DNA from 2 places in the Plantactinospora sp. CNZ321 genome. Region 2 is predicted to be linked to the other one. Evidence: riboswitches for the same ligand, from Rfam matches in the RefSeq annotation. Region 2 holds a riboswitch; the other holds the start of a gene.
The links. Region 2 has a riboswitch for cyclic di-AMP ahead of EV371_RS09715 (VldE C-terminal domain-containing protein). Riboswitches for the same ligand answer to the same signal wherever they lie in the genome.
Positions count from the first base shown of each region.

Region 1: another riboswitch for cyclic di-AMP. It lies ahead of EV371_RS04400 (coiled-coil domain-containing protein); the one in region 2 lies ahead of EV371_RS09715 (VldE C-terminal domain-containing protein).

Region 1 is NZ_SHKQ01000001.1:1,008,848-1,014,222, reverse strand. It holds gene EV371_RS04405 (cellulose binding domain-containing protein) at 1-1,090, shown strand, start outside; gene EV371_RS04400 (coiled-coil domain-containing protein) at 1,226-2,230, opposite strand; cyclic di-AMP (ydaO/yuaA leader) riboswitch at 2,336-2,463, opposite strand; gene EV371_RS04395 (cation diffusion facilitator family transporter) at 2,714-3,628, opposite strand; gene EV371_RS04390 (metalloregulator ArsR/SmtB family transcription factor) at 3,878-4,219, shown strand; gene EV371_RS04385 (SRPBCC family protein) at 4,223-4,729, shown strand; gene EV371_RS04380 (dihydrofolate reductase family protein) at 4,729-5,355, shown strand.
Region 2 is NZ_SHKQ01000001.1:2,179,484-2,184,858, reverse strand. It holds gene EV371_RS09720 (phospholipase D-like domain-containing protein) at 1-1,824, opposite strand, end outside; cyclic di-AMP (ydaO/yuaA leader) riboswitch at 2,056-2,186, shown strand; gene EV371_RS09715 (VldE C-terminal domain-containing protein) at 2,190-3,218, shown strand; gene EV371_RS09710 (glycosyl hydrolase family 65 domain-containing protein) at 3,241-5,375, opposite strand, start outside.

The DNA of each region.
Region 1 (5,375 bases), 1.2 Mb from region 2:
GACCGGTGGCTTCACCGCCGCCATCCGGGTGACCGCCGGGAACACCCCGGTCAACGGCTGGACCGTGACCTGGACCTACGGCGGTGACCAGCGGATCACCAACAGCTGGAACGCCCAGGTCAGCCAGTCCGGCGCGACCGTCACCGCCCGGAACGTGGCCTGGAACGGGTCGCTGCCGGCCGGCGGCTCCACCGAGTTCGGCGTCCAGGGCAGCTACGCCGCGAGTTCGGCGGCACCGAGCGGCTTCACCCTGAACGGCGAGTTGTGCAACGGCGCCGAGCCGACCACACCGCCCAGCACCGTACCGCCGACGACCGCGCCGCCGACGACGCCGCCCACCAGCGCACCGCCCACGGTGACGCCGTCGCCGACCGTCCCGCCCAGCACGCCGCCGCCGAGCGGCTGCGGTACGGCGGCAATCTGCGACGGTTTCGAGAACCAGACCGGTACGTCGCCCTCCGGCGACTGGAGTGTCAGCTACCCGGACTGCTCGGGCAGCGGCACCGCCAGCATCGACACCTCGGTCGCGCACCAGGGCACCCGCTCGGTACGCATCAACGGCGCCGTCGGCTACTGCAACCACGTCTTCGTCGGCTCCACCCGGGATCTCGGCAGCGTCGGACCGGTGCGCTACGCCCGACTCTGGGTACGGCACACCACCGCGCTGCCGACCTCGCACGTGACCTTCCTGGCCATGCGGGACGCCGCCGACGGCAACCGTGACCTGCGGATGGGCGGGCAGAACGGCGCCCTGCAGTGGAACCGGGCCTCCGACGACGCCACCCTGCCGGAGCAGAGCCCGAACGGTGTCGCGCTCAGCGCGCCGCTGCCGGTCAACCAGTGGACCTGCCTGGAGTTCATGGTGGACGGCGCGCAGGGCCGGCTCTCCACCTGGGTAAACGGCACCGCGGTGACCGGGCTGACCGCCGACGGTACGCCCACGCACGACGTCGACGGGCAGTGGTACAACCGGGCCAACTGGCGGCCGAACCTCACCGACCTGCGGCTGGGCTGGGAGAGCTACGGCGAGGGTGCGAACACGCTCTGGTTCGACGACGTGGCGCTCGGCTCGTCCCGGATCGGCTGCTGAACTGAGAGCCGGCTGCTGAGCTGAGGACCGGCTGCTGAGCTGAGAACCGGCGGCCGCTGAACGGAGAACCGCCGGCACTGCCCAGGGGTGGCGGGCGGTGTCGGCGGTTCTCGTTCGGTGTGCGGGTGCGGCCGATCAGTGCATCGACAGGTGCACGTGGTTGGTGTGGTCGCTGGACGGGTCCCCGTTGCCCCCGTTGTACGTCTTCCAACCGCTGCTCGGCAGCCAGATCTGCTTGAACCAGATCACGTACAGCACACCGAGTCGATCGGCGTTGCGCACGAAGTACGCCGCCAGGTTGTTGCCGTACGTCCGGTCGCCGCCGGTGGCCACCCCGCCGAACCCGTTCTTCTGGGCGGCGAAGTCGCACGCCTGTCCCTTCGGATGCTCGCCGCTGCCTCCGTTGCGGAAGCAGGAGACGAACCGGGTGAAGCCGGCCGCCTGGGCCTGCTTCAGCGCGTGCAGGGTGCGCGGGGTGATGCAGCCGCTGGTGGTCGGGTCGTTCTGACTGCACGACTCGTCCGGGAAGGAGCCGTCGGCGTTGCGGGGTGCCGGCCGCGCCGACCCGCCGCCACTGCCGCTGATCCCCGCGCCGGCGCCGCCGCTGTTGTTTGCCGCCGCCAGCGCCCGCTCGGCCTGCTTCTTGCGGGTCTCCATCACCTCGACCTGCTTGCGCTGCTCGGCGATCTCCTTGTCGAGCGCCGCCTTGGCCTGGGTCTCCTTGTCCAGGCTCTCCCGCAGCCCGCGCAGCTCCCGGCTCTCGTTCGCCGAGATGGTGTCGAGTGCGGCGGCCCGGTCCACCAGGCTGGTCGGAGATCCGCTGTTGAGCAGGGCCGAGACCTGTCCGAGCCGGCCGGTCCGGTATGCCATGTCGGCCATCCGGGCGACCCGCTCACCCCGGGTCGCCACCTCGGTACGCAGCGCGGCGAGCTGCTGGTTCAGTTCCTTCTGCCGCTTGACGGAGTTGTTCAGCTTGTTCTTGGCGTTCAGGTAGCCCTTGCTGGCGACCTGGAGTTGCTCGCGCAGGCTGTCGCTGCCTCCGTCGATGTCGTCCCCGCCGGGTGCCGCGGCCAGCACAGCGGCGGTCGCGTACTCCGGTGCCGCGGCGGCGGGTGCGCCGCCGAGTGCCGCGAGGACCATGCCCAGGGCGATGGCCGCGGTCGTCGCGGCCTTCCGGGACGGTCTCGTGGCGCTCCGCGCGGACGCCGGAGCCTGTCGGGTGGGTGCCAGGAACGGCATATGACAATGTCCTTCCGTCAGCCGCCGACCGGGTTAGCTGACGGGTTCGGGACGGAAGATCCCTACCGCTGGCGCGGATACACCCCTGGTACGTGGTTCCCCGGCTCGCGCGTGCGATTAGGCGACGGCCTCCGCAGGCGCCGGAGGGCGCCGCCCGGCGGAGACCGGAGCCGAGCTTACCGGCAGTTGTCGTCCGGGGATACGTGGCGTCGCTGCCGTCGAATTCACGATTCTCCTGCTTCAGACGGATGTATCCGGACAAAAATAGCGAGCGTGCGGACGAAACTTAAGATGCCGCTAACTATCGGTGAACCTCTACGCCTGCCGGGGGCGGATTTCCGACAGTTTCCGGCCGGTCGCCCCGACACGCAGCGTCGCGGCCGGTTACCAGTCGGTGGGTCCGCAGCCGCCCGGCGCGGCGTCCGGCTCGACCTGAAGGGTGGCGTGCGAGATGTCGAACTCCTCGCGCAACGCCGACCGGGCCGCCGCGAGTACGGTACCGACCTCCGCGTCGCTGTCCAGCCTCAGGTGCGCCGAGGCCACCTCCATCCCGGAGGTGAGGGTCCAGACGTGCAGGTCGTGTACGTCACACACCCCCGGCACGGCCGCCAGCCGGGTGCCTACGGCCGCCACGTCGAGATGCTCCGGCGCGGCCTGCACCAGGATGCGTACGGCGGTCCGGCCGAGCCGCCAGGTGCGGGGCAGAATGAACAGCCCGACCGCCAGGGCGACGATCGGATCGGCCCAGCGCCAGCCGGTCAGGATGATCACCACGGCGGCGACGATCACGCCCACCGAGTTGAGCAGGTCCCCGAGCACCTCGAGATAGGCGCCGCGCAGGTTGATGCTCTCCTGCGCACCGGGTCGGAGCAGGCCGAACGCGGCGGCGTTGGCCAGCAGGCCGAGTACGGCCACCGCGAGCATCGGGCCGGCCTCCACCCGGGGCGGGTCGGCGAACCGGCGTACCGCCTCGACCAGTACGTAGAGCGCCACCCCGGACAGCAGTACCGCGTTGGCCAGCGCGGCCAGCACCTCCAGCCGGTACAGGCCGAAGGTCCGCTGCGGAGCACCGACCACCCGCCGGGCCGCCGTGATCGCGGCCAGTGCCATCCCGATCCCGAGCACGTCGGTGAACATGTGCCCGGCGTCGGAGAGCAGCGCGAGCGAGCCGGTGACCAGTGCGGCGACCGTCTCCACCACCATCAGGACGGCGAGCAGCACGAAGGCGGCAACCAGCCGTCCCCGGTGCCGCTGCGCCGCCCGGATCAGCGGCACCCCGTGGTCGTGCCCGCCTCCCAACGCGTTCTCCTTTCCCCGCTGTCGATACTGCCGGCCGACGCGGTGTCGGGGGAGCCGGTCCCATCGAAGAGGCGACGCCGAACGCCCACCCCTCGGCACCGAGGGTGCCGGCGCCCGGCGCCCGGCGCTCGCGGGGCCGGCGCTCGGGGGGCCGGCGCTCGGGGGGCCAGAGGCGCGGTCGGGGTCCCCCGGGGCCCGGCAGACCGCCAGTGACTTGACGCATTCCCTTATGGGTATATGATGACTGCCATGGCACGAGCAGCGACGACGTCGGACGTCTTCAACGCGATCGCCGAGCCGCAGCGCCGGGAGATCCTGGTGCTGCTGCGGTCGGGTGAGTGGCCGGTGACCGACCTGGCCCGGGAGCTGGGGATGACCCAGCCGGGGGCGTCCAAGCACCTGCGGGTGCTCCGGGAGGTCGGGTTGGTGCGGGACCGCAAAGCGGGTAAGCAGCGCCTCTACGGCCTGGACGCCCGAGGGCTGCGACCGGTCCACGAGTGGACCGGCGGGTTCGAGCGGTTCTGGAACGAGAGCTTCGACCGGTTGGACGCATACGTGCAGGAACTGAAGAAGGCAAGGCAAGGGGAGTAGCTGATGGGTACGACGGGACGGGAAACGCCGGCGCGATCCGCGACGGCCGACCGGGAGATCGTGGTCTCCCGGGTCATCGACGCCCCGCGGGAGCTGGTGTTCGAGGCGTTCACCGAGGTGCGGCACCTGTCGCGCTGGTGGGGGCCGGAGGGGTTCACCACCACCACGCGGTCCTTCGAGTTCCGCGTCGGCGGGGAGTGGGACTTCGTGATGCACGGACCGGACGGGACGGACTACCAGGAGTGGATCACCTGGACCGAGATCGTCCCGCCGGAGGGGATCACGCTGCTGCACGGTGAGTCCCGCGGCGACCCGAACGCCTTCGAGTCGGTCCTCACGTTCGCGCCCGACGGGGCGGCGACCCGGATCGAGATGCGCACGGTCTTCCCCACCAAGGAGCTGCGCGACGAGGCGGTCGAGAAGTACCACGCGGTCGAGGGCGGCCAGCAGACCCTGGACAACCTGGCTGCCTACGTCACCGAGATCGCTCGGAAGGGAGCGGAGGGCTGATGGCCGGGAAGGTCTTCTTCAGCGTGTCGATGTCGCTGGACGGGTTCATCGCACCCGAGTCCAGCGGGAAGCTGATGGGACGACAGTGGATGGAACTGCAGGCGTGGATCTTCCCGCAGCGGTTCTTCCGGGAGAACCTGAAGCTCGGCGAGGGCGGCGAGGAGGGGCGCGACAACGACATCGCGCGGGAGACGTTCGAGCGCACCGGCGCGAGCGTCATGGGCAAGCGCATGTTCGACGCCGGCGAGCAGATGTGGCCGGCCGAGGCGCCGTTCCACACGCCGGTCTTCGTGGTGACGCACGAGAAGCGTGACCCCTGGGAGCGGCCCGGCGGTACCACCTTCCACTTCGTCAACGACGGCATCGAGACCGCGCTCGACCGGGCCCGCGAGGCCGCCGGCGACCGCGACGTCCGCATCGCGGGCGGCGGCGCGACGATCCTGGAGTACGTGAACGCCGGCCTGATCGACGAGTTCTCGATCGCGCTCTCACCCGTGCTGTTCGGCTCCGGAATCCGCCTGTTCGAGGGCGTGGACGCCGCCAGGGTCGCACTGGAACAGGTCCGCTCCGAGTCATCGCCGCGGGTGACACACCTGACCTACGCCGTGCACCCACGGCAGCAATGACCTCGACACCTGGAGATCGT
Region 2 (5,375 bases):
GGCGTACCGGATGGAGCTTGCACCGGCCGTCGAAACGTCCTGCCAGGTCACGGCGTACCGCCCGTCCGGCAGGACCGCGATCGACGGCTCGCTCTGGTCACCGTCGGCGATCGAGTTCACGTTGACCACCGGGCCCAAGGTGCCGTCCGGGCGGACCCGGCGGGCGCGGATCTCGTACCCGCCGTTGCCGTTGCTGTCGTCGGCCCAGGTCACCACCGCGTCACCGGTGCTGGCGAGGCCCACATCCGGAGTGCGGTAGTTCCATCTGGTGCTGCCTCCGGTCCGCACGACCACCTCGGACCGGCGGACTCCGTCGACGAACCGGCCCAGCCGGATCTCGTTGTTCAGCCCGCTCGCCGTGCCGGAGGCGAACGCGGACACGGTGACGTTCCGGCCGGCGGAGTCGCGGATCGAGGCGACCGCGGGGGTGAACTGGTCACCGGTCGCCACGGCGTTCGCGGTCGCGAACCCGGCGTTCGGGTACCGGTCCGGAGAGATGGTCACCGCCGCGTTCTTGATGGCGTTGAAGTCGGCGACGAATCCGTCGTAGATTTCCGGGTTGTCCAGGCGCATGAAGGTCTCGTCGTTCTTCTTCAACGCGCCGTTGGTGAGGTTCTGGGTGCCGGTGTAGACGTACCGGTGCGGCTGGTTGTCCTTGCGGGACACACCCTGGACCAGGAGGTACTTGGAGTGGATGCTGCCGTCGGAGCACTCGCCGTTGACCCCGGCCTCGACGGTGAAGAACGACTGCCGGCATCCGCCGGGATCCATCGCGTAGACACCGATGCCGCGTGCGGTCAGGCCGGGCAACGCGTCCTGGTGCTCGCCGGTGGCCACCTCGACGGTGCATCCGGCAGCCTGCTTGTCACCCAACGCGTCGATCACCTCGGGCCGGGCGGCCCGGAAACCCCACATGGCCATCCGGATGATGTCGTCGGAGCTGCCGGTCGAGCACTGCACGTCGTCGATGGCGGCGGCAACGATGTCGGAGCGACTGCTCTGCGGGTTGAACGACTCCGCGATCGTCGCGCTCTCGCTGGCGCTCGGCGACTCGCGTGGCGAGAACCAGAGCCGTGTGCTGCCCGCGTCGACGTGCCCGCGCTCGTACGACTTCGCCGTTCCGGTGACCTGGAGCTTCCGGCCGACGTAGCTGCGGAAAGCGCTGGCCAGCGCCGGGTCGTTGTCGACCCGCACCTGGTTCTGCCACATCTGCTGCTGGGGCTTGGTCGGGTTCGCCGAACTGACCACGGTGACGTCGGTACGCCCGTCGGAGAGCTCGCTGAACACCCAGAACTTGTTGTGGTTGATGCCGGTCCCGCCGGACGAGCAGGAGATGCGGCACTGCCAGGTCCAGGATCCGCCCGCGCCGACACGGTAGCTGCCCAGCTCGGTGACGAGTCGGTTCACCTGGTTGGACAGCGCCCCGCAGGACGCGGTGGTGCCGCTGGTGCAGGCCTCGACGATGAGCCGTACGCTGACGCCGCGGGCGTGCGCCGCCAGCAGGTTGTCGGTGATTCCCTGGTCGGAGAAGGTGTAGAGCGATCCGTACACGGTGGAGCCGGGGGCGGCGAGCGCGACCAGGTCGGCGATCTGATCCCGGAGCCCGGGGGTCTGGTAGGGAAGGAAGCGCGCGCCGTTCCGGCCGGGGTCGGGGGTCGCGTAGACCGAGTCGGGCACCGGGTCGAGGTTCGGCCGCAGGAAGAGCACGGTGCTGTCACCACTGGTGACGGTCGCGACGGAGGCGGCGGCGGGGGTGGCGGGCAGAATGCCCGAGCCGGCCGCGACGATGACGCCGAGCAGGAGCGATCGAAGACGCCGAGGCATGGATACTCCCCTCTGGGGTGGCGACGGAGGCCGCCGAAGGCCCGGCGGCGGATCAGGCTACCAAGATCGCCCTCGATTTCCAGCCCGTCCGTCGCACCGGCACCGCCGACGTACCTCCCGGCACGCCCCGAGGCAATTTCCACGCCGGATCACTCCGAAATCCACCTGTTCGACCCAGTTGATCAGGTACGCTGACCCCGGTCTCGCCCGGTGGCGCACCCCTCCGCGCCGGCGTGACCGCCGCCGAATCACTCTCGGGTGAGCCGGGGACCCAGGTAGGTGGGGTGAGTCCGCAACCGCGGTAGGGACTTGTTCCGTCCCGAACCCGTCAGCTAACTCGGTAGGCGGGCGACGGAGGGACATGCATGACGGGATCCACACGTCGGCGGCTACCGCTGGCCCTGGCCCTGCTCGCCACGTTCGGCGCGCTCACCGGGGCGGCGCTCCGGCCCGGCGTGGCGGAGGCGGACAGCCCCGCCATCCTCGGCGACGAGGGCGACACGCCGCTCCTGCGCGACCTGCTCGAATCGACCGGCCGAGGCTACCTACAGGCAAAGAACGCGCTGGCCAACGCCCAGGCTCGGCAGGCGAGGATCGCCGCCGAACTCCGCCGGGTGCAGGCACGCATCGCGGAGCTGCGCCCCCGGGTGGAACAGGTGGCCCGGGCGGCGTACCGGACCGGCCGGATCGGCCCGGTGATGGTACTGCTGCACAGCGGCTCGGCCGACGAACTGCTGGAGCGCGCCCGTGGCCTGGAGGCGGTGGCCCTGCGGGACAACGACGCGCTGCGCGGACTGCACCAGGCCCGGGAGCGGGCCACCCGGGCGAAGCAGGCGCTGGACGCCGAGGTACTCGAGGAGCGCCGGCAGCTCACGATCATGCTGCGGCAGAAGCAGGCCGCCGAGCGGGCGCTGGCCCAGGTCGGTGGCGCCTCCACCGGAGGCTTCGTCAACGCCAGGTCACCGGTGGCCCGGCCGGCGCCACGCGCCGCCGACGGCTCCTGGCCACCACAGTCGTGCAGCCTGCCCGACCCGACCACCACGGGCTGCGTCACCCCGCGCACCCTGCACGCCTACACCGAGGCGCGCCGGGCCGGCTTCACCCGGTTCACCGGCTGCTACCGCTCCGGCGGCCCGTACGAGCACCCGAAGGGGCGGGCCTGCGACTTCTCCGCCGAGAAGGGCGGCTTCCGGGGTGCCGCCAAGGGTGCCGACCGGATGTACGGCAACAACCTCGCCGCGTTCTTCGTCCGCAACGCCGACCGGCTCGGTGTGCTGTACGTGATCTGGTACCGGCAGATCTGGTTGCCGACGACCGGCTGGAAGTCGTACGGCGGGGCGCACGGCGACCCGTCCAGCGACCACACCAACCACGTACACCTGTCACTGATCTAGGTCCGCCGCCCCCCGGGGCGGGTCAGCTCGGCTCGCTCTCCGGGGTGCGGCGGGCCGGGGCGCGGCCGGCGGGCTGGGCCGGCTGCGGGCCGGTCGGGCGGGCCGGCGGGATGGGCCGGGTCGCCGACTCCTCGCAGCTGATCCGGACCTTCTCTCCGTGGTGCAGCAACTCCAGGGCGTCGTCCTGCTCGCCGTCGCGCAGCGAGTACGTCGCCTCGTCCCGCCGTACGTCGACCCGCAGGTGCACGCCCCGGTAGCGGAGCGAGAACTCCAGCCGGTCGATCCGGCTCGGCAGCCGGGGGGCGAAGGAGAGCGTCTGGGTGTGGTCGCGCATCCCGCCGAAGCCGGCCACCAGGGCGATCCAGGCCCCGCCCAGCGAGGCGACGTGCACGCCGTCCCGGGTGTTCTGGTTCAGGTCGTGCAGGTCCATCAGGGCCGCCTCGCCCAGATAGTCGTGCGCGAGTTCGAGGTGCCCGGTCTCGGCGGCCAGTACCGCCTGGGTGCACGCCGACAGCGACGAGTCGCGGACGGTACGCCGCTCGTAGTAGGTGAAGTTGGCCGCCTTCTCCTCGTCGGTGAACGCGTCGCCGCGCCAGTGCATCGCCAGCACCAGGTCGGCCTGCTTGATCACCTGTTTCCGGTAGAGGTCGAAGTAGGGGTAGTTGAGCAGCAGCGGGTACTGCTCCGGCGGCGTGCCGGCGAAGTCCCACTCCTGGAAGCGGGTGTAGCCCTCCACCTGCGGGTGCACGCCCAGGTCCCGGTCGTACGGGACGTGCATGTCGTGCGCCGCGTCCCGCCAGGCGGCCGTCTCCTCGTCGTCGACGCCGAGCTTCCACGCCTCCTCGGGATGCCGGGCGGCGGCGTCGGCGGCGGCCAGCAGATTCCGCTGGGCCATCAGGTTGGTGTAGACGTTGTCGTTCTTCACCGCCGTGTACTCGTCCGGCCCGGTCACCCCGTCGAGGTGGAACCGGCCGTGCCGGTCGTGGTGCCCCAGCGAGCGCCAGAGTCGCGCGGTCTCCACCAGCAGTTCGAGCCCGACCTCGCGTTCGAACTGCTCGTCGTCGGTCGCCTGCACGTATCGACGCACCGCGTCGGCGATGCCGGCGGCGATGTGGAATCCGGCGGTGCCGGCCGGCCAGTACGCCGAGGTCTCCTGGCCCCGGATGGTCCGCCACGGGAACGCGGCGCCGCGCAGTCCCAGCGTCCGGGCCCGCTCCTGGGCCAGGTGCAGGGTGGAGTGCCGCCAGCGCAGCGCGGAGTCGACGGCCGACGGCAGGGTGTAGGTCAGTACCGGGAGCACGAACATCTCGCTGTCCCAGAACGCGTGCCCGTCGTACCCCGGCCCGGTCAGCCCCTTCGCCGAGATCGGCCGCAGTTCGGCGCGGGCGCCGGCCTGGAGCACGTGGAAGAGTCCGAACCGGACCGCCTGCTGCACCTCCGGGTCACCCTCGAGCTGCACGTCGGAGTCGTTCCAGAAGGTGTCGAGATAGCCGCGCTGCTCGGCGCAGAGCCCGTCCCAGCCGGAGAACTTGGCGCCGGCCAGCGCCGCCGCCACCTGGTCGCGCAGCGCCGGGCGGGAGCGGCGGCTCGACCAGCCGTACGCGACGAACTTGACCAGGCGGAGCTGCTCACCCGGCTTGATCACCGAGGTGACGGTGGTCCGGGCCCAGTCCTCGTACGCCTCGGTGCCGACCAGCTTGCGTTCCGGCCCGTACACCTCGTGGCTCATCGAGACGGCCACCCGCAGTCCGCTCGCCTTGGTGCGGTGGATCATCAGCGCACCGTCGGTGTGCACCAGGTGCTCCTCGGACTGCAACGGCGACTCCAGCACCGCCGCCACCCGGGGATCCCGGCTCTGCGCCGGAAGCTGCTCGTTGGCGACCAGTTCCGACTGGATGATCAGCCGCATCGGGCCGTCCACCGGCTCCACCCGGTACTCGATCGCCGCTACCGAACGCTGGGTGAACGAGACCAGCCGGGTCGAGCAGATCCGCACGGTACGCCCGGCCGGAGAGCGCCACTCGACCGACCGTTGCAGGGTGCCGGCACGCAGGTCGAGCACCCGCTCGTGGTTGAGCAGTTCGCCGTAGCGGACGTCGAACGGCTCGTCGTCGACGAGCAGCCGGATCGGCTTGCCGTTGGTGACGTTGACGATCG